Prochlorococcus marinus str. SB: one gene and its partners. Each later gene encodes a partner of the first gene's protein in a complex. Links are inferred from orthologs where the notes say so. Each region holds a gene or a part of one and is shown in the gene's direction. Other genes may lie near its edges. The genes, in order: accD, accC, accB and EV02_RS05595.

Region 1 (7,718 bases):
TGCAGAAGTATTGGATTGTTTATATAAAACTATCAATTTCAAACCAGGAATTCATGCTTCAGCAGTTATAGATAAAACAGCAATAATTGGAGCAGATTGCCATATTGGACCTAATGTCTATATTGGAGAAAATACTGTAATTGGAGACAATAATCATATTCTTCCTGGATCATCAATTTTAGGCAATGTTCGAATAGGTAATAATAATATAATTCATCCAAATTGTGTTATTTATGAAAATACCACTCTAAAAAATAATTGTGTAATTAATTCAAATTCTGTTATTGGATCAGAGGGATTTGGTTTTATTCCTGAAAATGGCAAATGGGTAAAGATGCCGCAAAAAGGTGGTGTAAAAATAATGAGTTTTGTAGAAATTGGAACTAATTGTTGTATTGATAGACCAGCAGTTGGATTTACTTTTATTGATGAGGGAACAAAGTTGGATAATTTAATACAAATAGGTCATGGCGTAAAAATTGGAAAGAATTGTGCATTTGCAGCTCAAGTTGGTATCGCTGGAGGAGCAAATATTGGAGATGGTGTTATTTTGGCAGGGCAAGTAGGAGTCAATAATAGAGTAAAAGTTGGTAATAATGTCATTGCGAGTTCAAAATGCGGAATCCATTGTGACATTGAAGATGGCAAGGTAATTAGTGGTTTCCCCGCGATGGAAAATAAATCATGGCTAAGGAGTTCAAGTATTTTTAAAAAATTACCAGAATTAGCAAAAAAACTTAGACAATTAGACAAGCAATAATTTATTGTTCTATTAAACAAAAATTTAAATGAATAAATATAAGATTGTTTTATTGTCAGGAGACGGAATTGGACCAGAGATTTCAGAAGTTTCAAAAAAAGTTTTAAAAAAGCTTTCAAAAAATCATAATTTCGATATTGAGATTATTGAAAAATTATTTGGAGGGATAGCGTATGAAAAATATGGTACTCCTGCTCCAGATGAGACACTAGATCAATGCAAAAAAAGTGATGCAGTACTTTTAGCATGTGTTGGAGATATAAAATATGATTCGCTTGCAAGAGAATTAAGACCAGAAAGTGGGTTACTAAAGTTAAGATCTGCCTTAAACCTTTTCGCAAATATCAGGCCTGTCAAAATAAGAAAATCTCTCTTGGAATCAAGTACATTAAAAAAAGAAATCGTTGAGCATGTAGATCTTATTGTTGTAAGAGAATTAATAGGGGGAATTTATTTTGGAAAACCAAGAGGACATATAACAAATACAAAAATCCCAAAAGCTTTCAATACGATGGTTTATGATTCGACCGAAATAGAAAGAATAACTGAAATAGCAATAAAAATTGCCAACCAAAGAAATAAAAAAATATGTTCTGTTGATAAATCAAACGTTCTTGAGGTTAGTCAATTGTGGAGAGATACAGTTTTAAATATCACCTTAAAAGATAAAAATATATCTCTAAGCAATATGTACGTCGATAATGCAGCAATGCAATTAGTTAGAGATCCTGGTCAATTTGATGTGATTTTAACTAGTAATTTATTTGGAGATATTTTAAGCGATTTAGCCGCAATGTTAACTGGTTCTATTGGTATGCTTCCATCTGCTTCTTTAAACAATAATGGTCCAGGCGTTTTTGAACCTGTTCATGGTTCGGCTCCTGATATAGCCGGTAAAAACATTGCTAATCCTATTGCAATGCTTTTATCTGCTTCCATGATGTTAAAAATTGGATTAAATGAAGAAGAAGCTGCAGAAAATTTAGAAACTGCCATTGATAAAGTTTTATCAAAAGGTTTTAGAACAGCAGATTTAGCTGATGGGTCTAATGAAGTTTTATCTTGCAGTGAAATCGGAGATAAAATATTGGATGAAATTTAAAAAAAAATTAATAAATAAAAAAATATTTTTAAGTAAAACATAAAGTTGGCATATGACCTGTCAGAATCATTAGATATTGTTTTAAAAAAATGTCAAAACGTCATCCAGTAGTCGCTGTAACAGGATCTTCAGGAGCAGGAACAAGTACAGTAAAAAGAGCCTTTGAGCATATTTTTGCCAGAGAAGATATTGTTCCAGCAGTTGTAGAAGGTGATAGTTACCACAGATTTGAAAGAATGCCAATGAAAAAAGCTATGGCAGAAGCTCTTGCAAAAGGTGAAAATTTCTCTCATTTTGGTCCAGAGGCTAATCTTTTTGACAAGTTAGAAGAGCTTTTTAAAATCTATGGTGAAACTGGTGGAGGAAAGAAAAGATATTATCTACATAGTCTTGAAGAAGCAGAAGAACATAATACAAGACTTGGGACATCCCTAGAACCTGGGCAATTTACTCCATGGGAAGATATCCCTGAGGGAACAGACGTACTTTTTTATGAAGGTTTGCATGGCGGGGTAGAAGGAGATGGATACAATGTGTCATCTTATGCTGATTTACTTGTTGGCGTTGTTCCAATAACAAATTTAGAGTGGATTCAGAAAATCCATAGAGATAACGCAGAAAGAGGTTACTCAGCTGAAACCATTGTGGATACGATATTGAGAAGAATGCCTGATTATATAAATCACATCTGCCCACAATTCAGCAAAACCGATATTAATTTCCAAAGAATTCCCACAATTGACACTTCAAATCCTTTCATATGCAGAAATATCCCAACTCCTGATGAGAGCTTTGTGATCATACATTTCAGAAAAGGGGCGAGAGAGAAATGGGGTATTGATTTTCAATACTTGCTTGGAATGATTAATGATTCATTTATGTCAAGTCCCACAAGTATCGTTGTAAATGGTGGAAAAATGGGTTTCGCAATGGAACTAATTCTTACTCCAATAATTCATAAAATGATTGAGGAGAAAAATAAATAATAATTTATTTCGAGTATTAACTCAAATAATTATATTTTTAACTTTGAGGAGTTTCTAATTTAGAAAATCTCAAATATTTATATATCTTTCTTGATAAAAGTACCTAACTTAGATTTAAATAGAAAAAAAAGGAAACGTTGTGTCATTAATCGACTGGTTTGCCGCAAGGCGTAAAGATCAATTTGTTGGGAAAGTTTCCCAAGATACTGACGAAGGAGATGGTTTGTGGGTTAAATGTTCAGAGTGTTCGCAAGTAGCCTATAGAAAAGACCTAATTTCAAATTTCAATGTTTGTAGTAATTGTGGACACCACAATAGGATTAATAGCGATGAAAGGATAAATATTATTGCTGATAAAAATTCATTCAAAGAATTTGATAGTTCACTAAGTCCTACAGATCCTTTGGGTTTTAAAGATAGAAGAGCGTATGCTGATCGAATTAAAGAAAGTCAAGCAGGTACAGGTTTAAGAGATGGAGTAGTAACAGGTATCTGTTCTGTGAATTCAATGCCTTTAGCATTAGCTGTTATGGATTTTAGATTTATGGGAGGATCCATGGGTTCAGTAGTTGGTGAAAAAATTACAAGAATAATCGAGAGAGCAACTTTGGAAAATTTTCCTATTCTTATTGTTTGCGCATCAGGAGGAGCAAGGATGCAAGAAGGTATGTTAAGTCTCATGCAAATGGCAAAAATATCTGGAGCACTAAAAAAGCATAAAGAGAAAAATCTCCTATATATGCCCTTGTTAACTCATCCAACTACTGGAGGAGTAACAGCCAGCTTTGCGATGTTAGGTGATTTAATTTTGGCGGAACCTAAAGCACTTATTGGATTTGCTGGAAGAAGGGTTATAGAACAAACATTAAGAGAAAAATTACCCGATAATTTTCAAACAGCTGAATATCTGCTTGAGCATGGTTTTGTTGATGTAATAGTCAAAAGGAAAGATCTCAAGGATACTCTAACTAAAATTTTAAAAATTCATGGTGTCAAAGAACTTGCAGAAGCAAATATATAAAATGAGAATAATTTCTAATTTATTTTATTTTTCTTTAAGCCTTTTACTCTTTATTTTAAACTTTGCCTCCTATTCATATGCGATAGGAAATGTTGATTGGGTTCTTCTTAAAGAGAATGATGATGGGAAAGAATGGATTGATAAAGGGAGTATTAAAACGCTACCAAATGGAGAAATAAGTGTATTATCAAAGTTCTTTAAGAATCCAACTAATTCTGATGATGATGGAGAGTTATCACTTTATGTAATGAGAATTAATTGCAATGAAAAAAAGTTCAAAGATACATCAATAAATGGAATTCCTCAATTCAATTCAAAATGGCAAACTTCTAATAATGATGAACTTATAGATGTTGTTATTGAAAATAGCTGTTCAGAGTTTATTAATGAATAAGAATGAATACTAAAAATAAAAAATTAAAAATAGCAATCGCTGGACTAGGGTTTGGGAAAAAAGTTCATTTAGAGGCATTAAAAGAGTCTGATCACTTAACTCCTGTAGCAATTTATCATTATGAGGAAAAGCAAAAATCGATATTAGAAAAAGAAACGGGCTTAGATTTTTTTCATAATTGGGAAGACTTAGTTAAATCTCCAAAAATTGATGGAATTATTATTGCCACCCCTCCTGAATCAAGATTTAAGTTAGCAAAGCAAGCTCTTGAGAATAATAAAAATTTGCTCCTAGAAAAACCCGTTTCAATATCCTCCTCAGAAATTGAAGAGCTTCAGAGAATATCTTTGATTAATAATTTAACCGTATGTGTTGATTTTGAATATAGAGCAGTGCCTCTTTTCCTTCAGACAAAAAAACTTATTGATGAAAATATCTTAGGAGATATATATTTAGTCAAATTAGATTGGTTAATGGGCAGTAGATCCGATCCCAAAAGATCCTGGAATTGGTATTCATTGGAAGAAAAAGGTGGAGGAGTTATTGGCGCCTTAGGTACTCATGCATTTGATATGTTGAATTGGTTTTTTGGAGAAGCAATAAACGTGACTGGTAAGTTAGCAACATCAATAAAAAAAAGACCTTTACCAAATTCATCTGATTTAAATGATGTTACGAGTGAAGATGTATGTTTAGCCAATATAGAAATATCAAACTACAGCTCGAATCTTATTCCATGTCAGGTATCTTTATCATCGATTTCTAAAAATGGTAGAGGATTTAGTTTAGAAATATATGGAAGCGAAGGTTCACTTATTCTTAAAAGCGAAAACCAAAAAGATTATGTACATGGTTTTAATTTGAAATATTCAAACAACGAAAATAAAATACAAAATCTAACTGCAGATTCAAGATTTAATTTTGAAAAAACATGGACTGATGGAAGAATAGCTCCAGTTTTAAGAATTCAAAATTTATGGGCTGAGAGTATTTTTAATCAAACACCTATCATTCCAGGATTATGTGAGGGACTTGCGAGTCATAAAGTTTGTGAAGCTATAAGAGAATCTTCTAAAAACGGATTAAGAATCAAAATTTAAAGCTATACATTTATAAGTAGCAATTATCACCCGATGAAGTATTGGATTGATTTTATTTTTTTTTCATATTCTGGAAAAATCAATTGAACTGAATTATTAAAGAATGGCTTTAAATTATTACAAAAATGAGCTTAAAGAAAACGCTCAACTACTAGCTTCTAAAGGGAAAGGGATATTAGCGGTAGATGAATCCACTAAAACAGTAGGTAAAAGACTCGCTGGAATTGGCGTTGAGAATACTGAAGACAATAGGAAGGCATATAGAGGAATGCTTTTTACTACAGAAGGCCTTGGGAAGTATATAAGTGGTGCAATCCTCTTCGAAGAAACTCTTTATCAGAATCACCAAGATGGTAAGTCAATGGTTAAGAAACTAAATGATCTAGGTATTATTCCAGGTATAAAGGTCGATAAAGGTCTAAATCCACTTCCTGGAGGAGGAGATGTAGAAACTTTTTGCTCTGGCCTAGATGGGTTAGTTGAAAGAGCAGCAAAATATTACGAACAAGGAGCAAGATTTGCAAAGTGGAGAGCAGTTCTGCAAATTACAAATGATGGTTGTCCTTCAAAACTATCAATTCAAGAGAATGCATGGGGATTAGCAAGGTATGCAAGGTCCGTTCAAGAATCTGGTTTGGTACCAATTATTGAGCCTGAAATCTTAATGGACGGCGACCATACTATTGAAAAAACCGCTGAAGTTCAAGAAGAGGTAATAAAGCAGGTTTATATTGCCTGTCAAGCAAATGGAGTTTTTCTAGAAGGGACTCTATTAAAACCTTCTATGACTGTTAATGGAGCAGATTGTCCAACAAAGGCTGATCCTATGAAAGTTGCTGAAATGACAATAAGAACTATGGAAAGGTGCGTTCCTGCCTCAGTTCCTGGAATAGTTTTCTTATCAGGAGGGTTAAGCGAAGAAGCTGCTTCTGTCTATTTAAATAATATGAACACTCTTTACAGGAAAGCTTTATGGAATGTTTCATTCTCCTATGGAAGAGCATTACAGCACTCATGCTTAAAGGCCTGGAAAGGAAGCGACGTTGAAGGCGGGCAAAAAGCATTAATAGCAAGAGCCCAGGCAAACTCTGAAGCATCAAAAGGCGCCTATGTAGCAGGATCTCAACCTTCATCTGATGAGCAATTGTTTGTGGCAGGCTACACTTACTAACTAAAAAATCCTAAAAATATACTCTGGGTCATAAAATTAGTTTCTTTAATTTAGTATTTTGTATATCTAATGACGTGACATTTGATACCTCTTTATACTAAACTCTCGGAAACATATGCTTTATATAGCATTTAACTTATTTTAATTATGGCCCTCGTTCCACTAAGACTACTTTTAGATCACGCTGCTGAGAATGGTTACGGTATTCCAGCTTTCAATGTTAATAACCTTGAGCAAGTTCAAGCAATTATGGAAGCAGCATATGAAACTGATAGTCCTGTAATCCTCCAAGCTTCAAGAGGGGCAAGAAATTATGCAGGAGAAATTTTCTTACGTCATCTAATCCTTGCCGCTACAGAAACATATCCTAATATTCCAGTGGTAATGCACCAAGACCATGGTAATGAGCCATCAACATGTTATTCAGCAGCAATAAATGGTTTCACATCAGTAATGATGGATGGTTCTCTAGAGGCAGATGCAAAGACACCCGCTAGTTACGAATATAATGTTGCAGTTACTAAAAAAGTAGTAGATTTTGCTCATTCAGTTGGAGTAAGTGTTGAAGGAGAGTTAGGTTGCTTAGGTTCATTAGAAACAGGAAAAGGTGAGGCAGAAGATGGCCATGGATTTGAAGGTGAACTTTCTACAGATATGCTTTTGACTGATCCTGAAGAAGCGGCAGATTTTGTTGCCAAAACAAAAGTTGATGCATTAGCAATTGCTATAGGTACAAGTCATGGTGCATATAAATTCACGAGGAAGCCAACAGGAGAAGTTCTTGCAATAAGCAGAATTGCTGAGATCCATAAAGCTCTTCCAAATACACATCTTGTAATGCACGGATCTAGTTCAGTGCCTCAGGAATGGTTGGACATCATTAACAAATATGGTGGGGAAATCCCTCAAACATATGGTGTTCCTGTTGAAGAGATTCAAGAGGGAATAAGAAATGGAGTTAGGAAAGTCAACATTGATACCGATAACAGACTTGCTTTCACTGCCGCGGTTAGAGAGGCAGCATTTGCTGACAAGGCAAACTTTGACCCAAGACATTTCAACAAACCTGCTAGAAAATACATGAAGCAAGTTTGTCTTGATAGATACAAGCAGTTCTGGTGCGAAGGTCAAGCAAGTAAGATCAAACAAAACAGCACCAATTACTTTGCTGATCTTTATGCTAA
Region 2 (7,653 bases), on another replicon or contig:
TAAATTTATACGTCAGAATGATAAAAAGAAATTTATGAGCTTGTCTAACACATCTGCTAATAAGAATCTCCCTAACTCGGTTCCTAGGGAACGTTTATGGTTAAGGTCAGAATTAATGGGAACACAAGTGATAACTACTGATACTGGTAGGCGGCTAGGCGTAGTTGGCGAGGTTGTTGTTGATATTGATAGAAGAGAGGTGGTCGCTTTGGGACTAAGAGATAATCCACTTACAAGATTTTTACCAGGTTTGCCAAAATGGATGCCTTTAGAAAGTATAAAGCAAGTTGGAGATGTCATATTAGTTGACTCCCTAGATTCTTTGAGTGAAAGTTTTTCTCCAGAAAGGTATGGGAATGTAATTAATTGTCAAGTGATTACAGAATCTGGACAACTTCTGGGAAGAGTTCTTGGCTTTTCTTTTGATATTGAGACTGGGGATTTGATATCTCTTGTTATGGGTGCTGTTGGTGTTCCGCTTTTAGGCGAGGGAGTTTTAAGTACTTGGGAAATACCTGTTGAGGAAATTGTAAGTAGTGGTACTGATAGGATTATTGTTTATGAAGGTGCGGAAGAGAAATTGAAGCAACTAAGTAGTGGACTACTTGAGAAACTTGGAGTCGGGGGTTCTTCTTGGGATGAAAGGGAAGTAAATGGATACTCAGCAAATCTTGTACCTGTTGAGAATCAGTTACTTTCAGGTTCTGAATCAGCACAGCAAAACAATTTGGTCGAGGAATATGAAGAAGTTGTTGAACAAGATGATTATGAAGATGATTATGAAGATGAACTTGAATATGTTGAAATAGAGGGTTCTGAAGAAGAAATAAATAATAGAAAAAAGTTATACATGGATAATGACGATTCTGATCAGATCCAGAATCAAAATAGTGTTAATCAAATAGATGAAAAAAACAATATTGATTTAAAGCAAAAAAAACAATCAACTACTAATTTAGCTTCGAAAAGACCAATTCAAAATGCAACTGAAACTTTAGATATTGAACCACTAAAAGAACAAAATTTAGTTCAAGATAATAAAAAATCAGAAAAGTTTGAAATTGATGATCCCTGGTAATTGTTAAAGTTTTTTTATTGAATTAAGAATTATAGAAGCAAGTTTTTTTGCTGCACCTTTATCGCCCCTTTCTTTTTTTAGATTTTTCCTAATACTTTTTAATTGATCTCTATTTTTAATAAGAAATAATACTTCTTTTGCAATTTTTATTGTTGAAATATTACCTATCCTTTCAGGGACAATCATTCTTTTAGCTTTAATATTTGGCCAAGCAAAAAACTTCTTTTTTTTAAAATAAAAATTTTTAATCATAAAAGTTATAAATCTATTTATGAATGAAATTTTTCCAACTACTCCAGTAATGCCATCCCAAGCGTTCATCATATTTAAATGTTGAGTTGGCAGAACAACTAACATTGGAAGACTAATTGCTGCTAATTCTGCAGTATTTGCTCCTACAGTTGTAATTGCAAGATCACATTCTTTTAATATTTCATAGCAAGGATGTTTCTTAATTAGATAAATCTTTGTTTTTTTTGATGTTTCAATTACATAATCAAAATTAGAGTCTTTGAAGTTTTTAATTGTTTTGATTTTTGATGAGTAATATTTAGCAATTGGATTTTTGTTGCTTTGAAAAAATAAATATTCACTTTTATTAGTAGTTGGTGCAATGGGGATTATAAAATTTATATTTTGATTTTCTTTAGCGATATGATCTGCAACTTCTAAGAAGAAAGGAATTCCAATAGAAAGCTTTGCTTTCTTAGAACCAGGCAATAATGCAATGTGTTTTTTTTCTTTATTTCTTAGTGATATTTCGCTATTAAGTTTGATATCTGCCATCAAATCACCAATTACTTTACATTTATATTTATATCTTTTAGGTATTAACTCTTTTACTTTTACATTCATAGCAGCAATTTCATTGGTCCATTTAGGCCATCGTGAAACCCATTCAGAATATGTGATATTTAAATAACCTAATCTTTTAGCTAATAAAATGCTCCAAAATTGATCCCCTCCAAGGAAAATAACTATCCCTTTTTTTGGCCAATGAGCAAAAGAATGTGGCTTTATTAATAATTTCCAAAAACTTTTGGATTTTGTAATTAATTCGAATTTATTCCATGAATTTGCAACTAAAAATTCTTTACCAGTGGCATTTGGGCAAGGAACAAGGACTAACCTAAGAGTAAAATCCTGTTTATCTTCATCACATAGTGATTTATTTATTTTGCTTAGCTCATCCACTACAGGATTTACCCATGTAGTTAATTCACCAGGACCATTGGAAATTATAACTACTGCAACTGATTCTTTTTTCATTGCAGTTAAACCAAAATAAATTAAATGCGGACGGCGAGACTTGAACTCGCAAGGCCGAAGCCACACGCTCCTTAGACGTGCGCGTCTACCAATTCCGCCACGTCCGCAAAGGGTTTTTTAACAGCCTGGGGATGCTTAAACCTTAAAATATCATACATTATTAGCTGAATTAAGCATGTAGTTAGAAAAGAGTTTTTTGAATATGATGAATAATTTTTCTATTGCATAAAACAAATATTTATACATATATAACGTTTTAGGTTGTATTGTAAAAAATGTCCTCTGATCACTAAAAAATTTTGTTGAATACTTTGGCAAATAATTTTTTATTTTTAGTCATTTCATTTCTTCAATATTTATTTTTATAATGGTTGAAAAAGTTTTAATTGCTAATCGTGGAGAAATAGCTTTACGAATTGTCAGAAGTTGTAGAGAACTAGGTATTGCAACCGTTGCAGTCTTTAGCACTGTTGATAAAAAAGCATTGCATGTTCAGCTTGCTGATGAGGCGGTTTGCGTAGGAGATTCATTAAGTAATAAGAGTTATTTAAATATTCCAAATATACTTGCTGCTGCTACATCGAGAGGAGTTGATGCTATTCATCCTGGTTATGGATTTCTTGCGGAAAATGATAAATTTGCTGAGATGTGTAATGATCACGGCATAATTTTTATTGGCCCATCTCCTAAAGCTATTAGATCTATGGGAGATAAATCTACAGCTAAAGAAACTATGGAAGCAGTTGGAGTGCCAACAGTACCTGGTAGTAAAGGCTTGTTATCAAATGTTGATGAGGCTTATAAATTGGCAGAGGATATTGGCTATCCGGTAATTATTAAAGCCACTGCTGGAGGAGGTGGAAGAGGTATGCGGTTGGTTGAAAACTCTGGTAATCTAGAAAAAATGTTTAAAGCAGCTCAAAGCGAAGCAGAAGCAGCTTTTGGTAATGATGGTTTATATATGGAGAAATTTATAAAGAAGCCAAGACATGTAGAAATTCAAATTTTGGCCGACAGGTCGGGTAATGTTGTTCATTTAGGAGAGCGAGATTGTTCAGTTCAAAGAAGACATCAGAAGTTACTAGAGGAGTCTCCTAGTCCTGCAATTAATACTGAGCTAAGAAAAAAAATGGGGAACGCAGCTATTGCTGCTGCAAAAAGTATCGGCTATGAAGGGGCGGGGACAGTTGAATTTTTAGTTGATGATGATGATAATTTTTATTTTATGGAAATGAATACTAGGATTCAAGTTGAACATCCTGTTACTGAAATGGTTACAGGAGTTGATTTAATAGCTGAGCAAATTAAAATCGCAAGCGGAGCAAACTTGGAATTTAATCAGGATGATATCCATTTAAACGGTCATGCCATTGAATGTAGAATCAATGCTGAAGATCCTTCTCACAATTTCCGCCCATCTCCCGGAAAAATAACTGGGTGGCTTCCTCCTGGCGGCCCTGGTGTAAGGGTGGATAGTCATGTATATACAGGCTATGAAATCCCTCCTTTCTATGACTCATTAATTGGTAAATTAATAGTCTGGGGAAAGGATCGTAACACTGCAATTAAACGTATGAATAGGGCTTTAAATGAATGTGCAGTAACTGGTATTCCTACAACAATTAACTTTCATCTAACCTTACTGAATAAATCTAAATTTAAGCAGGGTAAGATACATACTAAATATGTAGAAGAAGAATTATTGCCAAATTACTGATAAATAATTAAAAGAATCTATGAAATATGTGTATGCAATGCAAGTTTTATAAGCCCTTGCTGACCGACTAATACTTCTCTTAAAAAGCTTATAAATCCGATCCAAATTACGGGTCCAACATCAACGCCTCCAATAGGAGGAATTAGTTTTCTTGTTAAATTAAGAATAGAGCTTGATGGTATTGAAACTAATAACCATAAACCGTTACTTAAATCAATTTTTGGGTACCAAGTAAGTATTAATCTTATTAGAAAAACTATAGTAAGATATGAGAGAGAAATTCCTAAACTAATATCTAAAATTTGGAGGCAGTTTACAAGCAAGGAAATCACAATTATTTAACTCATCTTAATAAATAACCCATTAAAACGTATTTAATTCGTATTATAAATTGAGAATTAAATATTTAAAAAGTGTTTCAAATCTCTAATTTATTACTAGCCGCAGATTTTTCTGCTGAAGTTGCAAATAATTCCGCAGTGGGAATGATAGGTAGTTTTATTGCTGCGGCCTTACTTATCGTTATTCCAGCCACTGCATTTTTGATTTTTGTCAGCCAGAAAGATTCCCTCGATCGTACTTCTACTGGAAGACGCTAGTTTTTGTAGAAGTTTTAAGTACACTATATATATAGGGGATTTAAGTAACCCTTTAAAAAATAAATTTTTGGAGAAAGAATGTGGTCAATGCTAGTCTCAATTGGGCCAGTATTGTTGGTATAGTTCTCGCGGTATGTGGAGGAGGCCTTTATTTTTTGAGGTCCTTTAAGCCTGCTTTGGCGCGGGATTATGATGTTTTCTTCGCAGCAATTGGACTTTTGTGCGGAGGAATATTATTTTTTCAAGGCTGGAGGTTAGATCCTATCCTTCAATTTGGCCAGTTTTTATTAGCAGGAACTACTGTTTTTTTTGCATATGAAAGTGTGCGATTGAGGGGAGTTGCTACTGATCAAGCTAGAAGGTCATCTTATTTTGATGATGATCCTATTTCTGATCTTCCAAGAAATTCTAGAGGTCGATTTAGTGACGATTATGATAGGTTTGAAGAATCTGAAAGGCCATCTAGAAGATTTAAACCTCAAGAAGATGAATTTGAAGAAGACTATGTGGAGGGTAGATCTAGTAGGAGGAATGTTTCAAGAGCCATACCATCTGCAGCAGCAAGTAGAAGTAGGCCATCTACAAGGGAAATAAGTCAGTTTGAAAATGACGAGCCTATAAGAAGGAGAAGACAGACTTCTGAAGATAGAAATAGGAAACAACCAGAAACAAATAACTTTGGTGAAAGAAGAAATTTATCTCGCGATGAAGTTAAAACAGGGTCAAGACCCAGAATGAATCGTACAGTTTCTAGACAAGATAATATCTCTCCTCCTGCTAATTCTTCTCCATTAAGAAAGAAACCTACTAGATCCCCTATTAGGCAGCAAACTTCAACAGCTCAAGTAGAAGATGCTTCATTTAAAGATGCTAATCAAGGTAAAAAACCACGTGAGACTCGTAGAGTAAGCTCTTCAGTTAGATCAAGTTCAAAAAATCTAAATAGTAGATATAACGTTGGAACAAACAAGAAAAAACCTAGAGATAATAGTTCTAGATTTGATGATTAATCATAGTATTCCTGCCCATTTTAAAAACGATTGTTTACTAAATAGTTCAATTAATATTATTGAAAGAAAGCCAATCATTGCAAATCTTCCATTAGTTTTTTCAGAATAACTACTCCATCCAAATTTATATTCATCTTTGATTTCCATCGATTTTTTATCTAATTGATTATCTCCAATTTGTTCATTGATATAATTTGGATCTTTTTGCTCTTCTATAAGACTCTCATTCTCTAGATTAGTGACTTCTGAGTTAGTTTGTTCTTCTTTCGAATTCATTTTTTTTGTTAATCCTTAAAATTATACTTATCAGAAGTCAATAATTTCCAGTCTCCCTGTCCATTTAATTCTAAAATATTTTCGTGAAAATCTTTTAAGCTTGGTCTATGTCCAACACTAATGAGAGAAAGTTCTCTTTTCTTAAGTAAACTATATAGTTTTTTTTCAGTGTTAATATCTAAAGCACTTGTTGCTTCATCAAGTACTGCAAATCTTGGTGAATTTAGTAAGAGTCTTGCAAAAGCTAATCTTTGTTGCTCGCCTAAGGAAAGAATTCGTGGCCAATCTTGTTTGATATCAAGATTAGGATACCGATCCACTAAAGTTTTTAAATTTACTTCATGAAGTACAGAAGTAAGATGTTCATCACTAAATTTATTGACTTCTGTGGGATAACATAATTGTTCCCTTAAAGAACCAAGTAGCATATATGGTTTTTGAGGTATGAATAGTAATTCCCCAATTTTTGGTTTTTTAATTACTCCCTGATCGGGTTCCCATAAACCACTAATCATTCTTAGTAAAGATGTTTTTCCGCACCCAGATGGTCCTACTACCAAAAGTGATTGATTATTGTCGATGCTTAAATTTAAATTTTTAATTATTATTTTATTTGATCCTGGTGGGCAAAGGTCAGCATTATTAATAAGAATTGAGGGGTAATCTGCAATAACGTTTTGATTGCTTGTTGGGTTGGTTTGACTAATGGATTCAACTTTTGATTGGAATCCTTCTAATCTGCCAATACCTGCAGTAAATTTGGCAAGTTCTTCGATTTGATTAACAATAAAAAATAACGAACCTTCAACCATTCCAAATGCAAAGCTTGCCTGAATAAAGCGTCCATAATCTATATCTCCTTTAAAGTAAGGGATTGCCATTATTAAATATGGAAAGAAATTTCCAGCATAATTAATGGATCTTCTCATAACGTCTATTATTACTCTCCATATGATCAGTAAATTAAAGTTTCTCACCACTTCTCCTAAGCGTCTTTCAGTTTCACTTCGCTCAGGATTCTCCCCAGAGTAAAAGGCTATTGATTCAGCATTATCTCGAATATGTACTAAGCCATATCGAAAATCTGCTTCATATCTAAGTTGATCAAAGTCAATCTTTACAAGATTTTTTCCAGCAATTAAGAGGATAGAAGTTGCAAATGCGGCGTAACCAAATAAAGAAAAAGTAAGTGTTGTACTAATACTCCATAAAATAAGAATATTAAGTGAAAATGTTAGTAGGGCATCAAAAATACCTAATGTGAAAGAGAGACTTTGCCCGGTAAAAGCTCGGGTATCATCTGTGATTCTCTGATCGGGATTATCTACATCGGTTTGTTCTTCATCATTGGGATTTAACTGGTAATAAGCTTTATTAGTCATATAGTCCTTGACTAGACTTTTTGAAAGCCATTCTCTCCAAATTATTCCTAACTTATATGTAAAAAATATTTGGGAAACCCGTATTGGTAGAGCCACAGCGAAACAACAAGCGTAAATCCCCAATATCCGATAAAATCCATCTTCTTGTTTTTCTACTAAAGCATTTGTTAAATCTCTTGCAATGAATCCAATACCTGCGTTTATTCCGTTTACAGCTAAAAGCATTAATACAATTATCGCAAGGAATAACCAATGTAACCATCTACGGTTTTTTAATTGACGTCTTAAGCTAAAAAAGCTTCCTGATCCAATTAGAAATAAT
Region 3 (7,738 bases), on another replicon or contig:
TCTATAAATGCTCCTGCTGTAAGTGGGGCGTTAAATCCATCCACAATTGCTTGCATATCTCCTTTGGAGGTTTTTATATTAACTTTTGCTCTGCCCAGTAATCTCGGTAAATTATCAAATTCCTGGGGAATAGAGTATGGAAATTCTTTTGGTAGAAAATATTCTTCTAATCCACCTATTTTATCTAAAGCATTTCTTCGAGTCGCTATAAAAGAGTATTTATCCTTAGATTTAGAGTAATCTTGAAGGTTATCAAAATTTTCTTTGAGTTCTAAAAATGTTTTGTCAGCAATCTTCTTTTTATCTTTTGGCAATTCTTGAATAATTTTACTTTGGTATTTTTTTAGCAAAGATTGACATTTTGTAACAGTTTTCGTAAGAGCGGGCCATCTTCCTCCTCTTACAAGGTCACTAGTTTCTTCCAATTTGTGTTGAATTTCTTGTAACTCAACTTGCTTGATAGGGAGTGCGTTTCTGAGGATTGCATTAGGGTCTTTTACTGCATTTCCAGTAGGTAAATCAGCTAATACTTGAATAGGTTTTAAAAGAAAAACCTGTAAAATTACAATAGATAGAATTAAGAAAAGTTTGTTCTGATTTGATAAGAATTTTTGCATAGCACTCTTGCAGGTTTATGATCCTTGGGGGATGTAAATACAGGAATGATTTCCAGTAACGATTTTCGCACAGGTACTACCATCGAATTGGATGGACAAGTTTGGCGTGTTGTAGAATTTCTACATGTCAAGCCTGGTAAGGGTTCTGCTTTCGTACGAACAAAATTAAAATCAGTTCAAAGCGGCAACGTTGTTGAAAAAACTTTTCGAGCCGGAGAATCAGTACAGCAGGCTATCCTTGAGAAGTCTAACCTGCAGCATACTTATGTGGAGTCTGGAGATTATGTTTTTATGGACATGACAAGTTTTGAAGAGACAAGACTCACCTCTGAACAAATCGGTAAAGGCGCAAAGTATTTGAAAGAGGGAATGGAGGTTAATGTAATTTTCCATAATGGTAAAGTTTTAGAAGTAGAACTTCCAATATCTATAACTTTGAAAGTTACAGAGACTGATCCAGGAGTTAAAGGTGATACTGCTAGTGGGGGCACGAAACCAGCTATTCTAGAAACAGGTGCTCAAGTTATGGTTCCTTTATTTATTTCTGTGGGAGAAATGATTAAAGTTGATACTCGAAATGACACTTATCTTGGACGTGAAAATTAATGGCTATGAAATTAGATCATGATGATTTAGATCGCTTAATTGAGAAAATCTCTACAAGTGATATACAAGAGTTCTCGCTAGAGGGAGAAGATTTTAAACTCGAAATAAAAAGGAATGTATTTGATCAGAATCAAGTTACTAATAATTTAGTTTCTAATACTTCATTTGATAATCAGACAATTGCTAATCAAAAAAATATTAATGATAACATCCCTGTTGTTAATGAGCCTGAAGAACCTCAGGTGGCACCCCCAGGACGTTCTGACCTAACTGAAATTACTTCTCCTATGGTTGGTACATTTTATAGGGCTGCAGCGCCTGGCGAGGAGCCATTTGTAGAAGTAGGAAATAACGTTAAGGTCGGTCAAACTATTTGTATTTTGGAAGCAATGAAGTTAATGAATGAAATTGAATCTGAATTTAACGCTGAAATTGTAGAGATTCTCGTTGAAAATGGAACTCCAGTTGAATTTGGTCAAGTTTTAATGCGTGTTAAGCAGTCTTGAATTGTTAGTCATCTCTACCGCAGCCTTAATAGCCTCAATCATGCTTTGAGATTGAGCAATTCCTTTGCCAGCAATATCAAATCCCGTTCCATGATCTGGAGATGTTCTTATAAAAGGTAAACCGATTGTGGTATTTACGGAGTAATTAAGAGCTATAACTTTCATTGGTATTAAACCTTGATCATGATACATAGCAAGAATGCCATCATGTTTTTCAGCATCTTTGTCATTCCATGCTTTTACCGAAGAATTCCAGCAACTATCTGGTGATAAAGGGCCAAATAATCTAATATCTTTATTCTTCTCATTCCACATAGTTAATGCATCATTCAGCCAATCCTTTTCTTCATGACCTAAAAGACCTTCTTCGCCGGCATGAGGGTTTAATCCTGCGACTTTTAAAGTAGGTTTATCAGTATAGGTATTACAAAAATTTTTGAAAAGATCCAATTTAGAGTGGATTAATTCTGTAGTTAATTTCCTGGGAACCTCAGAAAGGGATATGTGGGTTGTAGCTAGTAAAGTATTAAATCTCCAACCCGTAATTGGTGATTTTGCTGTAAATAACATTCCAACGTTTTTTACTCCACATGCTTTTGCTAATACTTCAGTTTGACCAGAGAAGTAATGACCTGCTAGAGACCAAGATTTCTTGCAAATTGGTCCTGTTACAAGTGCTGAATTAGGATATTGTTTTACAATTTCTATTGCTTTCGTTAAATATTGGAAACTTGAATCACCGTAACTTGATTTAGAATCATTATCTAATGAAGAAATTTCGAGATCATGTATCTTTAAATTTCTTGGATTTGCAAGGTTTTCTAATCCTAATGATTTAAGATATTCGTATGTATTTTGTAGATTTTTTTTTGATCCGACTAATATAAAATCAATATTTTTTGGTATCTGATTAGAATAAAGTGCTTTTAAAATTATTTCAGGTCCAATACCTGACTCATCTCCAACGCTTAATACAACCTTCAATATTTTATCTGTTTTTTGAAAATTCATAAAAATTTTTAATTTATTTTTTTAACTGTTCAGATAGCAATTTTTTAAGCCTAATTTATAGTTTTTATAAATTAGTTTATATCCGAGTGTTTCGCATAAAAGTTTGTTTGAAACTCTTCTATTTTCCATCCAAAAAGATTGAGCAATAGGCGATAATGCATCTTTTGCGTCCTCAAATAATATTGGCTTTGGCATTGTTAAACCGAGTAAATCGTAGCAATATTGAATAACTTCTATTTGAGAACAGGGTTCATCATCTGCAATATTTATGATTTGGTGAAACTTTAAACTATCTTTATTTTGTAATAAAAAAATAATCGCATGTGTAATATCAGCAACATGAACTCTTGAAAAAACTTGAGCTTTTTTTAAGATAACTCGAATTTTTTGATTTTTGATTGCTTCAAAGGTGGATCTTCCTGGTCCATAGATACCAGGTAATCTAAAAATTTGCACGGGCAAACTAGATTCAATCCATTTTTTTTCGCAATTTAATCTGTTATGACTTCTTTTTTGAAAAGGATTAGGCTGATCTATTTCAGAAACCCAACCACCTTCAGTGTTTCCATATACTCCTGTGGTAGATAAATATCCAACCCATTCAAGGGGCAAATCTTGTAGTTTACTTTTAAGGCTCTCTAGTACAGGATCATTACCATTTTTGTCAGGAGGTATGCAACTAAGAATATGCGTGACTCCATTAAAAATTTCTTCATTAGGAACCATACCGTTTTCACTGTTGAAAATAAAACTATATGGATCTTTGCTTGCAGATCTTGAGCTTGTTAAAACAGTGCAACCTAATTTTCTAATAGTTTTTGCAAAAAAACTACCGCTGAAACCACATCCCAAGATTAAAAATTTTTTTTTATTTCCGAGTAAACTTGCAGGTTTCTTCATGTTGGGTTAAGGTAGTACATATGTATTAATTGATAATGAAGACAGCTTTTGAACCCGAATTAAAATCAAAAACTTTCTGTATTAGCAAAAGTGCCCCCCTTCTTGTAGAGAAAGAAGTAAGTTTAGTTAATTTTAAATTCTACCAAAAGTTATTTGTCTTTCTTATTTCAATTTCGACAATTTTAATATTCCCAGAATCGCCAAAAGAACTTGAAAGTATATGTGAGACTTATAACTCTAGAAAAATATGTAATGTTTGGTAATCAAGCCGCTTTATATTCTGAATCATCTTTTATGTAATCTTTATTTTTTACCTTAAAATTTGGATTGGCCCATTGTAGTAATCTAATAGCTAATCTTAAATCCCCTTCTAACCAAGCTCTTATAGCCATTGCTCTTCGGGGATCATAAAATTTTTGCCTTCTATACCAATACAAAGCATTTTCATCTGATTTATCTCCATTACATGAGAGACATGCAGGCACACAGTTTTCTGTTGTACTTAATCCTCCTTGGCTTTGTGGTATTACATGGTCAATAGATTCAGATGGTTTTCCGCAATATATACAACTTTTTCCAGTAAACTTATGAATAGATTTTCGCCATTGTCTCAATCTGAACTTAGGACATAAGTCCTCTAAAAACACCGCATCATTAATATGCATTCAGAATATTTAGTTAAATAAATCATGGCTTGAATATATTAAAAGTCAATAATTACTTACCCTTTTTAGTATAAATTTGCTAGTAAAAATTTGTTTTAGTGTGTTTAGATACAAAATAGTATTTAGTAAATTTCGAAAAAAATTATTATCTTTCTAAAAACTGAATTAATAACTATATCTATCAAGTGTTTCATCAGTAAATTCTTCAGAAATTTCTTTATTAGTTTCTTCTAATTCTTTTTCTAATTTTATTCTTTTGTTTTCTCTATCTTGTGCTTCTTTTTCTTTTCTTTTTTCTTCTTTTTCTAAATCTCGGATTAATTTTCTATTTGGATGAAGATTATCCAAATATTCAACGCAATAACTATATTTTTCTCTTTCTCTTATAACTGTTTCAGTAATTTGCGCTGCTGCATTTTTGGGAGAAACTTTGAATAATCCTCCCTTTTGTTTTTTTATATATGTGTAAGCTGCTTCCCAACTACTTTCATGGTCATTTCCGCCATCTCTCATAGTACAAAAAATTTCCGCTCCAAATGCACTTGCATTTACTCTTGGCGTAGTAAGGGTCATAGGAGCGAAAATACCCAACGCTAATGGTATTAGTTTTTGCTTCTTTAATATTTGCATTAAGATTTTACTTTCTATTTAAAAATATCTTTTATTAAGAATATGTCTATAGAAATTTAAGATTTAATCACTCCAAATATATTCAAGCATTTGACAACTAAAGGAAGGATTAGAAGCACAGTAATCAACCTAACTGCGTGTAGGGTAGCCACTGCAGCTCCTACCCCATACTCTGACCCTACAAGACTCATACCGCTAATACCTCCTGGCGCCGCACCAAGAATTGTTGTAATCACATCGATTTTAAGTAATCTGCTTGTCCATAATCCAATTGCTAATCCTGTAATAACTAAAGTAAAAGTTATTAAAATAGCAGGCCTCCATAAGGTTTGAAGATCCATTAATGAGTCTTTGGTTAATGATGTACCAATAACTGTTCCAATGCCGATTTCTAAAATTGTTCTTGTGCCTATTGGCCACTCTGCAATATCGACTTTGCCACTGATGCTAAGTATGCTTGCGCCTATCAAGGCACCTGCAAGAGGAGCTGCAGGGATGCCTGTTTTTAGAGCTAAAGCTCCAAAAATGCCGCCAGCAAGAAGGTAGTATATGAGATTTATGTTTGGCATAAAACTTTAGTGATGTTTGGACATAATATTAGGAAAAAAATTATCTGCTTAAGTTTATATTCAAATAATATTTTTGATTTCCTCTCGTAATGTCCCCTTTTGTTGGCATAATATTATTTAAAGCGTGTATTTTTATGTCTTCACAAATTTCATACAAAGATAATAAAAACCGTATTAGGAAAAAATTATCTTTTATTGAGGGTGGCCATCAGCTAGAAAAATTAGAGTTTGCCCTCGCAATTGCTCAAACCAATGGTGATGAAAAAAAATCAATTGTTCTTAGAAAAAAGATTGTTGAATTAGGCGGAAATGTTGAAGAGCCAGGTACTTAAATTAATTTTCTTCAAGATATCTAGAAGCCACAACTAATGCTTCACCAGCTTGTTGGGCTGAAATTTTACCGAGCATGAGAAGTGTATTACTCATAGCAGAAACTACCGTAATAATATCTCTATCGTTTACATAACCTAAATGTCCAACTCTGAATATTTTCCCCTTCAGATTATCTTGACCACCTGCAAGTAAAATATCAAAATTATTCTTTATTGTTTTTCTAAATTCTTCAGCATCAATCCCTTCAGTTTTTATCGCAGTAATTGACGGACTTAAATATTTTTCATCAGCAAATAATTTTAGATTTAAAGCTTTTACTGCATTGCTCATCGCTAATTTGTGTTTATTGTGTCTTTGGAAAATATTATCTAAACCTTCTTCTCTCATCATCTTTAAAGCTTCATCTAAAGCGAAAACTAAATTAACTGCTGGGGTATATGGATTACTGTTAGTTAAAAGACTTTTTCTGTAGGATTTTAAATTTAAATAAAATTTTGGTAAATTAGATTTTTCTGCAGCTTCCCATGCTTTTTGGCTCATTGCTATAAAGCTAAGCCCTGGAGGTATCATATATCCCTTTTGTGATCCTGAAGCAACGATATCTAATTCCCATTCATCTACTGGTACATTGCAAGCTCCAAGACTTGTAACGCAGTCAACAATTGATAAAGCTGTGTTGTGGGCACGAATATATGAACTAATGGTTTCCAAATCATTAATTACACCTGTTGATGTTTCAGAATGAGTCAAAATAACTGCCTTTATTTCTTTTTGGTTATCTGCCTCTAATACCTTTTTGAATTCTTCTGGATTAAGTGGCGTGCCCCATTCGGAAACAATTTTTATTACTTCAAGACCAAATTCTTTTGCAACTTTTACCCATCTTTCGCCAAATTTTCCATTTTCTCCACAAATTACTTTATCTCCTTTACTTAAGGTATTTATTATTCCAGCCTCCATTGCGGCAGTCCCACTACCAGTGATTGTTAGAACATCATTTTGAGTTTGATGAAGCCACTGTAAATTTTTAGTTGTGCTCTCTACGAGATCTTGAAATTCTTTACTACGATGGCCTATTGGATGCTTACTTAATGCTTGTAAAACTTTTTCTGGAACTGGTGTGGGTCCAGGAATCATCAATGATAATTTTTGTTGTATGGCCACTTTTTATTAAATAGGTCATTCTTAGATTAGTTCTCATTATATATTTTTCAATTACTTGATTTGAAAAAAGGATTTTCTTTACCTTTGTGGGTTGCTGGAGCTGCTAGGTCAGCATTAAATAAACTAGTAGGGTTACCATTTAAGAATTATGAACTAATAAAAATTCCTAATGAAAAAAAAGAAATAAAAATTGAAATTCATTCTGTTGGTTTACTTAAAGATGACTCACATGCATTAGGAATTACCTTTGCAAAGTCAGGCTTAGATCTTGACATTACACAAAACTTAGAGATATGGACAATAGCCTCTTTAGAAAAAATTTCTTTTAGTAATCCTGCTCAAAAAATTCCAATAAATATTATTGCAGGATCTGGTGTAGGCATAAAAGAAGATACATCAGAGATATGCATTTCTAATTTTGCCAAAGAAGTTTTATTTGAAAATTTGTTAGATAGTATACCTGCCGGCTTTAATTTGAATTTAGAAATTATTTTCCCAAATGGGTTGTTTTTAGCAGAAAGAACTAGTAATAAGTCATTTGGTATTGTTGATGGATTATCTATTATTGGTACTTCTGCTGAGACTTATTCGAGTGCTTCACCTGATCAATTAGAAGAGGCTAAAAATAATCTAGCAAAGTTAATTCAAAATGATTTTGAAGGGGAAGTGATATTTGTTATTGGTGAAAATGGGTTAAATTTGGCTAAAAGTTATAATGTTAATTTGCCAATTATCAA
Region 4 (7,689 bases), on another replicon or contig:
AATTAAAACGTTAATTAATTCTCCATTTTTTGCGGAACTTGATACTTTCTCCCAACTTTGCCTGAGAATTAATGCCCGAGCGCTTACTGTTACCATTCCATCAGCATTTTGTTCTTTGATAACCAAGACTTCCATCTCTAGGCCTATAGAAAACTTTTCTTTAAAGTTAGTTATGACACCTAAACCACATTCTTTTTTGGGCATATAACCAGGTGCTTTCCCACCAATGTCAACATATAATCCATCACTTTCGATTGCTATAACCTTACCTGAAATTGTTTCTCCAGTAGCCCCAATTGGCTCATTTGCATTTAAAGCCTCCAAAAAGGCACTTTCATCAAAATCAAATTCATCAACTGTTCTTTCTAATTGAAAATCTGTGTTTTGCTCAGAAAAATTAAGAGGTCTATTTAAATCTTGTTGAGGAATATCAAAATCCTTGGTATTTTCATTAATGTCCTCAATTTTTTTTAATGAATCATCTTTAATGATTTGAGGTTTAATTGCAATATTTTCTTTTTTAATATCTTCTTGCGAATTGGTTGGCACCTCATGTATTTCTTTAGATTTTTTTTGAGAATCTTTCTTGCTTATGTGAAGTACCTGCAAAGGTTTTTTATTGCCCTTTGGTTGGATATTATCTTGGGCATTTTTATTACTGACTCCCATCGTAGGTAAAATAAGAATAATTAATTATTAACATACTCTAAATGTTAGTACTCAAAATTAAAATTAATGAACTTTAAACCAATACCTAATAAATTTGAATATTTAAATTGGCAAGAAATTGAGAGTATTGCAAAAGAAAAAAGATCAACAGTGATTTGGCCATTCGGTGCAGTTGAGCAACATGGACCGCATTTGCCTCTTGCTACAGATAGTATTTTTGTTGATGAAATCATTAGTGAAGTTTTAAAATTATTCTCTGCCGATATTCCATTAAAAAAACTTCCAACTCAATATATTGGTTTTTCGCCAGAACATAAGGGATTTACCGGGACAATTTCACTTTCCTCAAATTTAATAACTTCAATGATTAAGGAAGTCGGTGGTCAATTATCTGAAATGGGTTTTAAAAGATTGATATTGATTAATGGACATGGAGGTCAAATCTCATTACTAAACACAGCGGCAAGAGAGCTAAGAAGTTTCTCACCAGGGATGGCAGTTTTCCCTTGTTTCTTGTGGAGTGGTGTTAATGGAATAAGTGAATTATTAACAAAAACTGAGATCGAGTATGGGCTTCATGCTTCTTTAGCTGAAACAAGTTTGATGCTCGCTTTAAAACCAGAATTAGTAGGTGATGAACGCCCAAATGAGAGCATTAAAGGAAAAATTCCAGAAGGCTGGAGTCTAGAGGGGAATGCTCCTAGTGCTTGGCTTACTGATGACTTCAGTAAATCAGGAGTTATAGGAGATAGTAGAGGAGCAAATGAGTCTTTAGGGAAAAATTTAAAGGAATTATTGATTAATCATTGGTTCAGATTGATTATGAATCTGATGCAATCAGATTGGCCAAACAATTCTTAAATAAGTTTGAGTAAAAAATGTGACTTAACAATTGAAACTATTTTCATGATATTTAAATAAACTCTCTATAATCATGTAATATTCATGCATAATGAGCTAAAGATTACTGACATGCAAACTCTAGAATCAAATAAAAAAACTATTGACGAATCGATTAATCCGATTTCTTTAGAATTGCCCGACTTCACTACAGATTCTTATAAGGATGCATACAGCAGAATAAATGCAATTGTTATAGAGGGAGAGCAAGAGGCTCATGATAATTACATTTCAATAGCAACTTTAATTCCAAATGAGTTAGAGGAGTTAACTAAATTGGCGAGAATGGAAATGAAGCATAAAAAAGGTTTTACTGCATGTGGTAGAAATCTAGGTGTAGAAGCTGATATGGAGTTTGCTAAAAAATTCTTTTCTAAATTACATGGTAATTTTCAAGTTGCTCTCGAAAAAGGAAATTTAACAACTTGTCTTTTAATACAAGCTATCTTAATTGAAGCTTTTGCAATCTCTGCTTATAACGTCTACATAAGAGTTGCGGATCCCTTTGCAAAAAAAATAACAGAGGGAGTGGTCAAAGATGAATACCTTCATTTAAATTATGGCCAAGAGTGGCTTAAAGAGAATCTATCTTCTTGTAAAGAGGAATTAATGGAAGCTAATAAGGTTAATCTTCCTTTAATCAAAAAGATGTTAGATGAAGTAGCAGATGACGCATCAGTTTTAGCTATGGACAGAGAAGAATTAATGGAAGAATTTATGATTGCTTATCAAGATACATTGATGGAAATAGGTTTAGATAATAGAGAAATCGCAAGAATGGCTATGGCGGCTATCGTCTGATTATATTTCTAACTTAGTAAGGATTTTAATAATTAATCTATCGTATTTAAGTAGTTACCTCTGTGCTATTGTTCTTAACATCGTATAGAAACCATTTATAAATTTTAAATGTTTGGGTTAATAGGCCACTCAACCAGTTTTGAAGATGCAAAAAGAAAAGCTTCGATGCTAGGCTTTGATCATATTGCTGATGGCGACCTGGATGTTTGGTGTACTGCTCCTCCTCAGCTTGTTGAAAATGTAGAAGTTAAAAGTGCTACTGGAATATCTATTGAAGGTTCTTATATAGATTCGTGCTTTGTTCCTGAAATGCTTTCTAGGTTTAAAACGGCTAGAAGAAAAGTACTAAATGCTATGGAACTAGCTCAGAAGAAAGGGATAAACATTACCGCTTTGGGAGGATTTACTTCTATTATTTTTGAGAATTTTAATCTTCTACAGCATAAACAAATTAGAAATACTTCATTAGAGTGGGAAAGGTTTACTACTGGCAATACTCATACCGCCTGGGTTATTTGTAAGCAACTAGAAATAAATGCTCCTCGCATTGGGATAGACCTTAAAAAAGCAACTGTTGCTGTAATTGGTGCTACAGGAGATATTGGTAGTGCTGTTTGTAGATGGCTTATCAATAAAACTGGGATTTCAGAACTTCTTATGGTAGCAAGACAGCAAGAACCACTATCGCTGTTACAAAAAGAATTAGATGGTGGCACCGTAACAAGCTTAAATGAGGCATTGCCTCAGGCGGATATTGTTGTATGGGTTGCAAGTATGCCTAAAACTATTGAAATTGATACAGATAATTTAAAAAAACCATGTTTAATGATTGATGGCGGATACCCCAAAAATCTTGATGAGAAATTTCAGGGTCAAAATATATATGTTTTAAAAGGAGGTATAGTTGAGTTTTTCAATGATATTGGTTGGAATATGATGGAACTTGCGGAAATGCAAAACCCTCAGCGAGAAATGTTTGCTTGCTTTGCAGAAGCTATGATTTTAGAATTTGAAAAGTGTCATACAAATTTTAGTTGGGGAAGAAATAACATTTCCCTTGAAAAAATGGAGTTTATTGGAGCAGCTTCTCTAAAGCATGGTTTTTCTGCGATTGGACTTGATAAGCAGCCTAAAGTATTAACTGTATAAATTATGGCTAAACGTTACCTACTTGATTTTGAAAAGCCTCTTGTTGAACTTGAGAAGCAGATAGAGCAAATTAAAGAATTAGCTCGAGATTCAGAAGTAGATGTTAGTCAACAGCTTCTGCAGCTTGAAACCTTAGCTGCTAGGAGAAGAGAAGAAATTTTTAAATCGCTCACCCCTGCTCAAAAGATTCAAGTAGCTAGACATCCTCAAAGACCTAGTACTTTGGATTTTGTTCAAATGTTTTGTGATGACTGGATCGAATTACATGGAGACAGAAATGGTGGCGATGATATGGCACTAATTGGGGGGATAGGTTCGATAAATCATAGACCAGTGTTGATGTTAGGGCATCAGAAAGGAAGGGACACAAAAGAAAATGTAGTAAGAAACTTTGGGATGGCAAAACCAGGAGGTTACCGAAAAGCTCTTAGATTAATGCAGCATGCAAATAGATTCTCTTTGCCAATTCTTACATTTATTGATACTCCAGGAGCTTATGCTGGTTTAAAAGCTGAAGAACAAGGTCAAGGTGAAGCGATTGCAAGAAACCTTCGAGAGATGTTTGGATTGAAAGTCCCAATTGTGGCTACTGTCATTGGAGAAGGAGGTTCAGGTGGCGCACTCGGAATAGGTGTTGCCGATAGGTTACTAATGTTTGAACACAGTGTTTACACAGTTGCTAGTCCAGAAGCATGCGCATCAATTTTGTGGAGAGATGCTGCGAAGGCACCAGAAGCTGCATCAGCACTTAAAATTACGGGTAAAGATTTACTTAAATTAGGTATAATAGATGAGGTATTACCAGAACCTTCTGGTGGGAATAATTGGGCTCCTTTAGATGCTGGTAACACTCTAAAAGAGGCTATTGAGAAACACCTTAATGCTTTACTTCAAATGCCTGAAGACGAATTAATTGAGGAAAGATACAAAAAGTTTAGGGTTTTAGGTAAATTTATCGAAGCAAATAATCTTGAAGAGATCTATAGTGAAATCCCCCAAAGAACTGAATAAATTGAAACTAGCTTTTATAACGGGTGCTACGAAAGGTATTGGAAGATCTACAGCAATTACTTTTGCCAATGCTGGTTGGGATTTAATTTTACTCTCCAGGAGTATGGATTTAATGGAGAAACTAAAGAGTGAACTGTTAACCAATAAATCAAAAATTAACCTCGTAAAATGTGATTTATCTAATCCTCTAGAAATAAAGCATTGTGTTAAAGAGGCAATTGAGAAGTATGGGTGCCCTTCTGTATTGATAAATAATGCCGGTTGCGCATTTAACGGCTCTTTAGTTGAAATGGAATTAGGTCAATGGGAACAAACTATTCAAATAAACCTCACAAGTGTTTTTCAAATTTGTAGTTCAATAATTCCTAAAATGAGAAAAAATGGTGGTTTAGTTATTAATGTGAGTAGTCACGCTTCTTATAATGCATTCCCCCAATGGGGAGCTTATTGTGTTTCAAAATCTGCATTAGCTATGTTTACTAAATGCTTGAGGGAAGAGGAGAGATCTAATTCAATAAGAGCGTGCACAATAACTCTTGGTTCAGTAAATACTCCTCTTTGGGACTCCGAATCAATCAATTCTGATTTTGATAGAACTTCTATGCTCTCCTCAAATGAGGTATCAGAAACTATTCTCTACATGGCTCAAAAACCTGAATCACAATTGATCGAAGACTTGACTTTGATGCCATCTGGCGGAGCCTTTTAAACATTTTGTTTATCTGCTTAATCTTAGAACAGTGATTTTTTTTAGTGCTATTTGAACCCGATTAAACAAGAGAATGTGATATAGTATATGAGCAATTAAGCTTTTGGAAGATACAGTAAATTAAGTTGCATACAATTTTCTGTTAAGAATTTTATGACCTCTACATTACCCAACGATAATATTAGAAAGTTTGACGACCAGATTACTAATAAACTAATTTCTGAAATTATAAGAGACAGAATTAAAAATTCTGGCACAAGATTTAGTGCTAACGATAATATTTCTGATTTTATAAATCCTGGTGAATTAGAAATCTTAGAAAAAGAAGTTGCCTCTAGAGTTAAAGACTTACTAAAGTCCCTCGTAATTGATGTTGAAAATGATCATAATACTCAAGAAACTGCTGAAAGAGTTTCGAAAATGTATCTAAATGAAGTTTTTAAAGGTAGATATCATGAACAACCTAAAGTAACAAGTTTCCCTAATGACAAGAATCTTGATGAAATTTATACAGTTGGTCCAATTACGGTTAGATCTGCATGTTCACATCACTTAGTTCCTATTTTAGGAGAGTGTTGGATAGGTATTAAACCTGGAAATAAAGTCATAGGACTTTCAAAATTCGCGAGAGTTGCTGATTGGGTTTTTTCCAGGCCTCATATTCAGGAAGAAGCTGTAATGATCCTTGCAGATGAAATCGAAAAACTTTGTGAACCTAAAGGTTTAGGCATTATTGTAAAGGCCCAACATTATTGTATGAAGTGGAGGGGAGTCAAAGAACCAAATACAAGTATGATTAATTCAGTGGTTAGAGGGGATTTTAGACACGATTTAAGTTTAAAACAAGAATTTTTTGAGCTTGTAAAACAGCAGTCCGCTACTAATAATTACTAAATTTTTTTAGAAATTTTAAAAGATCTTCTGTTTTTTTAATATCTTTTAAACCTGGAGATATTTCAATACTACTTGAAATATCTATTCCATCTGGTTTTAAATCAGTGAGGATTTCATCAATCCATTCAATTGATATTCCACCTGCCAACCACCATGGCTTGCTAAATTGCAAATTCTTTAAATAAATAGAATTTATTTTTTTCCCTGAACCTCCATAAGTTTCTTTATTCCAAGAATCAAGTAGTATCGCATCTACAAAATCCTCAAAAGGTTTTATTTTATCTATGTCCTTTTCCGTTTTTATTCTAAAAGCCTTCCATAGGCCAATATTGGGAATTTTTTCCCTTATTTTTTTGCAATAATCAATATCTTCATCTCCATGTAATTGAATTATAGTTTCACTTGGATTTCCTAAGAAATTTTTAATAATTAATTCTATTGGGCAATTTTGTACAACTGATACCCTCTCGATTTTTGGATAAAACCTTTGTAAGGTTGTAAAAATATTTTTCTTCATTTCAGCTGATATATATCTTGGTGACTCTTCCACTGAAATAATGCCGATAGCATGCGCTCCTAATTTTGCTACTTGAAGAGCTTGTTCTTCTGAAGTTAGGCCGCAAATTTTAATTAAAGTATTACTCTTGGGCATATAATTAGCCTTTATGTAAAATTAATATTATTGCTAAATATAGCGGAGATTATTTTTGAGAAGTTGGCAAATTTTTAAAATATGGGGAATTCCCTTTAATGTTCATCCTTATTGGTTTGCTATTCTCTTTTTATTCTCATGGAGTATAAGTAATCAGGTTAATTTAACTTCAGGTGATATTTATAATATTAGAGAATCTTGGATTATAGGATTTTTAACTTCTTTTTTCTTATTATCTTCAATTATTTTTCATGAGGTTTTTCACACTTTTGTTGCACTCAATCAGGGTGTAAAAATAAAAAAAATTACTTTTTATTTTTTAGGAGCAATTTTACAAATAGATAAGTATTGTCAAACTGCTTTAGGTAATATAAAAATTGCAGTTGTTAGACCTCTTTTATGTTTCTTTACAGCATCTATCCTACTTTTAATTAGTAATAACAGCGCATCTCAAGAACTAATAGCAGTTAATATAATTTCTAGAGTAGGTATATTTAATTTATTCTTTGGCTTCTTAAATTTGATTCCAATTGGTTCTTTAGATGGGGGGAATTTATTAAAGAGTATTATTTGGCATTTTTCAGGGAGTAAAAATAAAGGAAGAAATTTCCTCAACAAAGTAAATTTATTATTATCTTTTTTTGTTTTATTTTTTGGGATAGTTAGTTTATTTAGATTTAACTTTTACTTTGGTTTTATTCTTTCTTTTTTGGGCTTGTTTGGAGTTAATTCTTCAAAATCTGAAAGTCAATTTTTTAAAATTGAAAATATACTTAAATTTAGTAAAGTATCTGAGATCAAACTAAAGCCTTTGAGGAAACTTGAATACGATTCAAATTTCTCAGAATTTAATAAATTAATAAAAAATAAGAAGGATGCATCGGATAAATATTTTTTTGTTACG

What was found.
Region 2: the proteins of accD (region 1) and accC are in contact, whole or in part, in a solved structure (PDB 8UXZ), measured with the Escherichia coli proteins. The link is inferred for Prochlorococcus marinus str. SB from one-to-one orthologs.
Region 3: the proteins of accD (region 1) and accB are in contact, whole or in part, in a solved structure (PDB 8UXZ), measured with the Escherichia coli proteins. The link is inferred for Prochlorococcus marinus str. SB from one-to-one orthologs.
Region 4: the proteins of accD (region 1) and EV02_RS05595 are in contact, whole or in part, in a solved structure (PDB 8UXZ), measured with the Escherichia coli proteins. The link is inferred for Prochlorococcus marinus str. SB from one-to-one orthologs.

Annotation. Positions count from the first base shown.
Region 1 is NZ_JNAS01000001.1:101,667-109,384, reverse strand. The notes cover bases 1,979-4,928. They hold accD (acetyl-CoA carboxylase, carboxyltransferase subunit beta), read left to right. Parts: upstream 1,979-2,987; coding sequence 2,988-3,869; downstream 3,870-4,928. Other genes in these bases: EV02_RS07920 (Gfo/Idh/MocA family protein), read left to right, coding at 4,266-4,928; EV02_RS07915 (hypothetical protein), read left to right, coding at 3,871-4,263; EV02_RS07905 (phosphoribulokinase), read left to right, coding at 1,979-2,848. In the rest of the region: lpxD (UDP-3-O-(3-hydroxymyristoyl)glucosamine N-acyltransferase), read left to right, coding at 1-760; leuB (3-isopropylmalate dehydrogenase), read left to right, coding at 789-1,862; more of EV02_RS07905, read left to right, coding at 1,952-1,978; more of EV02_RS07920, read left to right, coding at 4,929-5,363; EV02_RS07925 (class I fructose-bisphosphate aldolase), read left to right, coding at 5,467-6,534; fba (class II fructose-bisphosphate aldolase), read left to right, coding at 6,682-7,718.
Region 2 is NZ_JNAS01000002.1:557,540-565,192, reverse strand. The notes cover bases 2,005-4,889. They hold accC (acetyl-CoA carboxylase biotin carboxylase subunit), read left to right. Parts: upstream 2,005-2,714; coding sequence 2,715-4,064; downstream 4,065-4,889. Other genes in these bases: EV02_RS03260 (Ycf66 family protein), read left to right, coding at 4,744-4,889; psbX (photosystem II reaction center X protein), read left to right, coding at 4,478-4,663; EV02_RS03255 (YggT family protein), read right to left, coding at 4,082-4,387; EV02_RS03240 (glycosyl transferase), read right to left, coding at 2,005-2,347. In the rest of the region: EV02_RS03235 (PRC-barrel domain-containing protein), read left to right, coding at 35-1,078; more of EV02_RS03240, read right to left, coding at 1,082-2,004; more of EV02_RS03260, read left to right, coding at 4,890-5,673; EV02_RS03265 (chlorophyll a/b-binding protein), read right to left, coding at 5,674-5,949; EV02_RS03270 (ABC transporter ATP-binding protein/permease), read right to left, coding at 5,958-7,653. UniProt on the Escherichia coli protein: This protein is a component of the acetyl coenzyme A carboxylase complex; first, biotin carboxylase catalyzes the carboxylation of the carrier protein and then the transcarboxylase transfers the carboxyl group to form malonyl-CoA.
Region 3 is NZ_JNAS01000002.1:596,043-603,780, reverse strand. The notes cover bases 6-2,975. They hold accB (acetyl-CoA carboxylase biotin carboxyl carrier protein), read left to right. Parts: upstream 6-1,222; coding sequence 1,223-1,729; downstream 1,730-2,975. Other genes in these bases: EV02_RS03085 (oxidoreductase), read right to left, coding at 2,762-2,975; pdxA (4-hydroxythreonine-4-phosphate dehydrogenase PdxA), read right to left, coding at 1,706-2,740; efp (elongation factor P), read left to right, coding at 663-1,223; EV02_RS03065 (peptidylprolyl isomerase), read right to left, coding at 6-617. Also shown: more of EV02_RS03065, read right to left, coding at 1-5; more of EV02_RS03085, read right to left, coding at 2,976-3,640; EV02_RS03095 (HNH endonuclease), read right to left, coding at 3,904-4,305; EV02_RS03100 (DUF6554 family protein), read right to left, coding at 4,471-4,935; EV02_RS03105 (AbrB family transcriptional regulator), read right to left, coding at 4,992-5,504; EV02_RS03110 (hypothetical protein), read left to right, coding at 5,639-5,836; EV02_RS03115 (pyridoxal-phosphate-dependent aminotransferase family protein), read right to left, coding at 5,838-6,974; cobalt-precorrin-5B (C(1))-methyltransferase CbiD, read left to right, coding at 7,062-7,738. UniProt on the Escherichia coli protein: This protein is a component of the acetyl coenzyme A carboxylase complex; first, biotin carboxylase catalyzes the carboxylation of the carrier protein and then the transcarboxylase transfers the carboxyl group to form malonyl-CoA.
Region 4 is NZ_JNAS01000002.1:117,754-125,442, reverse strand. Bases 2,606-5,526 are described here. They hold EV02_RS05595 (acetyl-CoA carboxylase carboxyltransferase subunit alpha), read left to right. Parts: upstream 2,606-3,522; coding sequence 3,523-4,530; downstream 4,531-5,526. Other genes in these bases: folE (GTP cyclohydrolase I), read left to right, coding at 5,393-5,526; EV02_RS05600 (SDR family oxidoreductase), read left to right, coding at 4,505-5,239; EV02_RS05590 (long-chain acyl-[acyl-carrier-protein] reductase), read left to right, coding at 2,606-3,519. Also shown: EV02_RS05575 (S1 RNA-binding domain-containing protein), read right to left, coding at 1-669; EV02_RS05580 (creatininase family protein), read left to right, coding at 736-1,530; EV02_RS05585 (aldehyde oxygenase (deformylating)), read left to right, coding at 1,642-2,370; more of EV02_RS05590, read left to right, coding at 2,479-2,605; more of folE, read left to right, coding at 5,527-6,133; EV02_RS05610 (phosphoribosylanthranilate isomerase), read right to left, coding at 6,120-6,785; EV02_RS05615 (site-2 protease family protein), read left to right, coding at 6,841-7,689. UniProt on the Escherichia coli protein: Component of the acetyl coenzyme A carboxylase (ACC) complex. First, biotin carboxylase catalyzes the carboxylation of biotin on its carrier protein (BCCP) and then the CO(2) group is transferred by the carboxyltransferase to acetyl-CoA to form malonyl-CoA.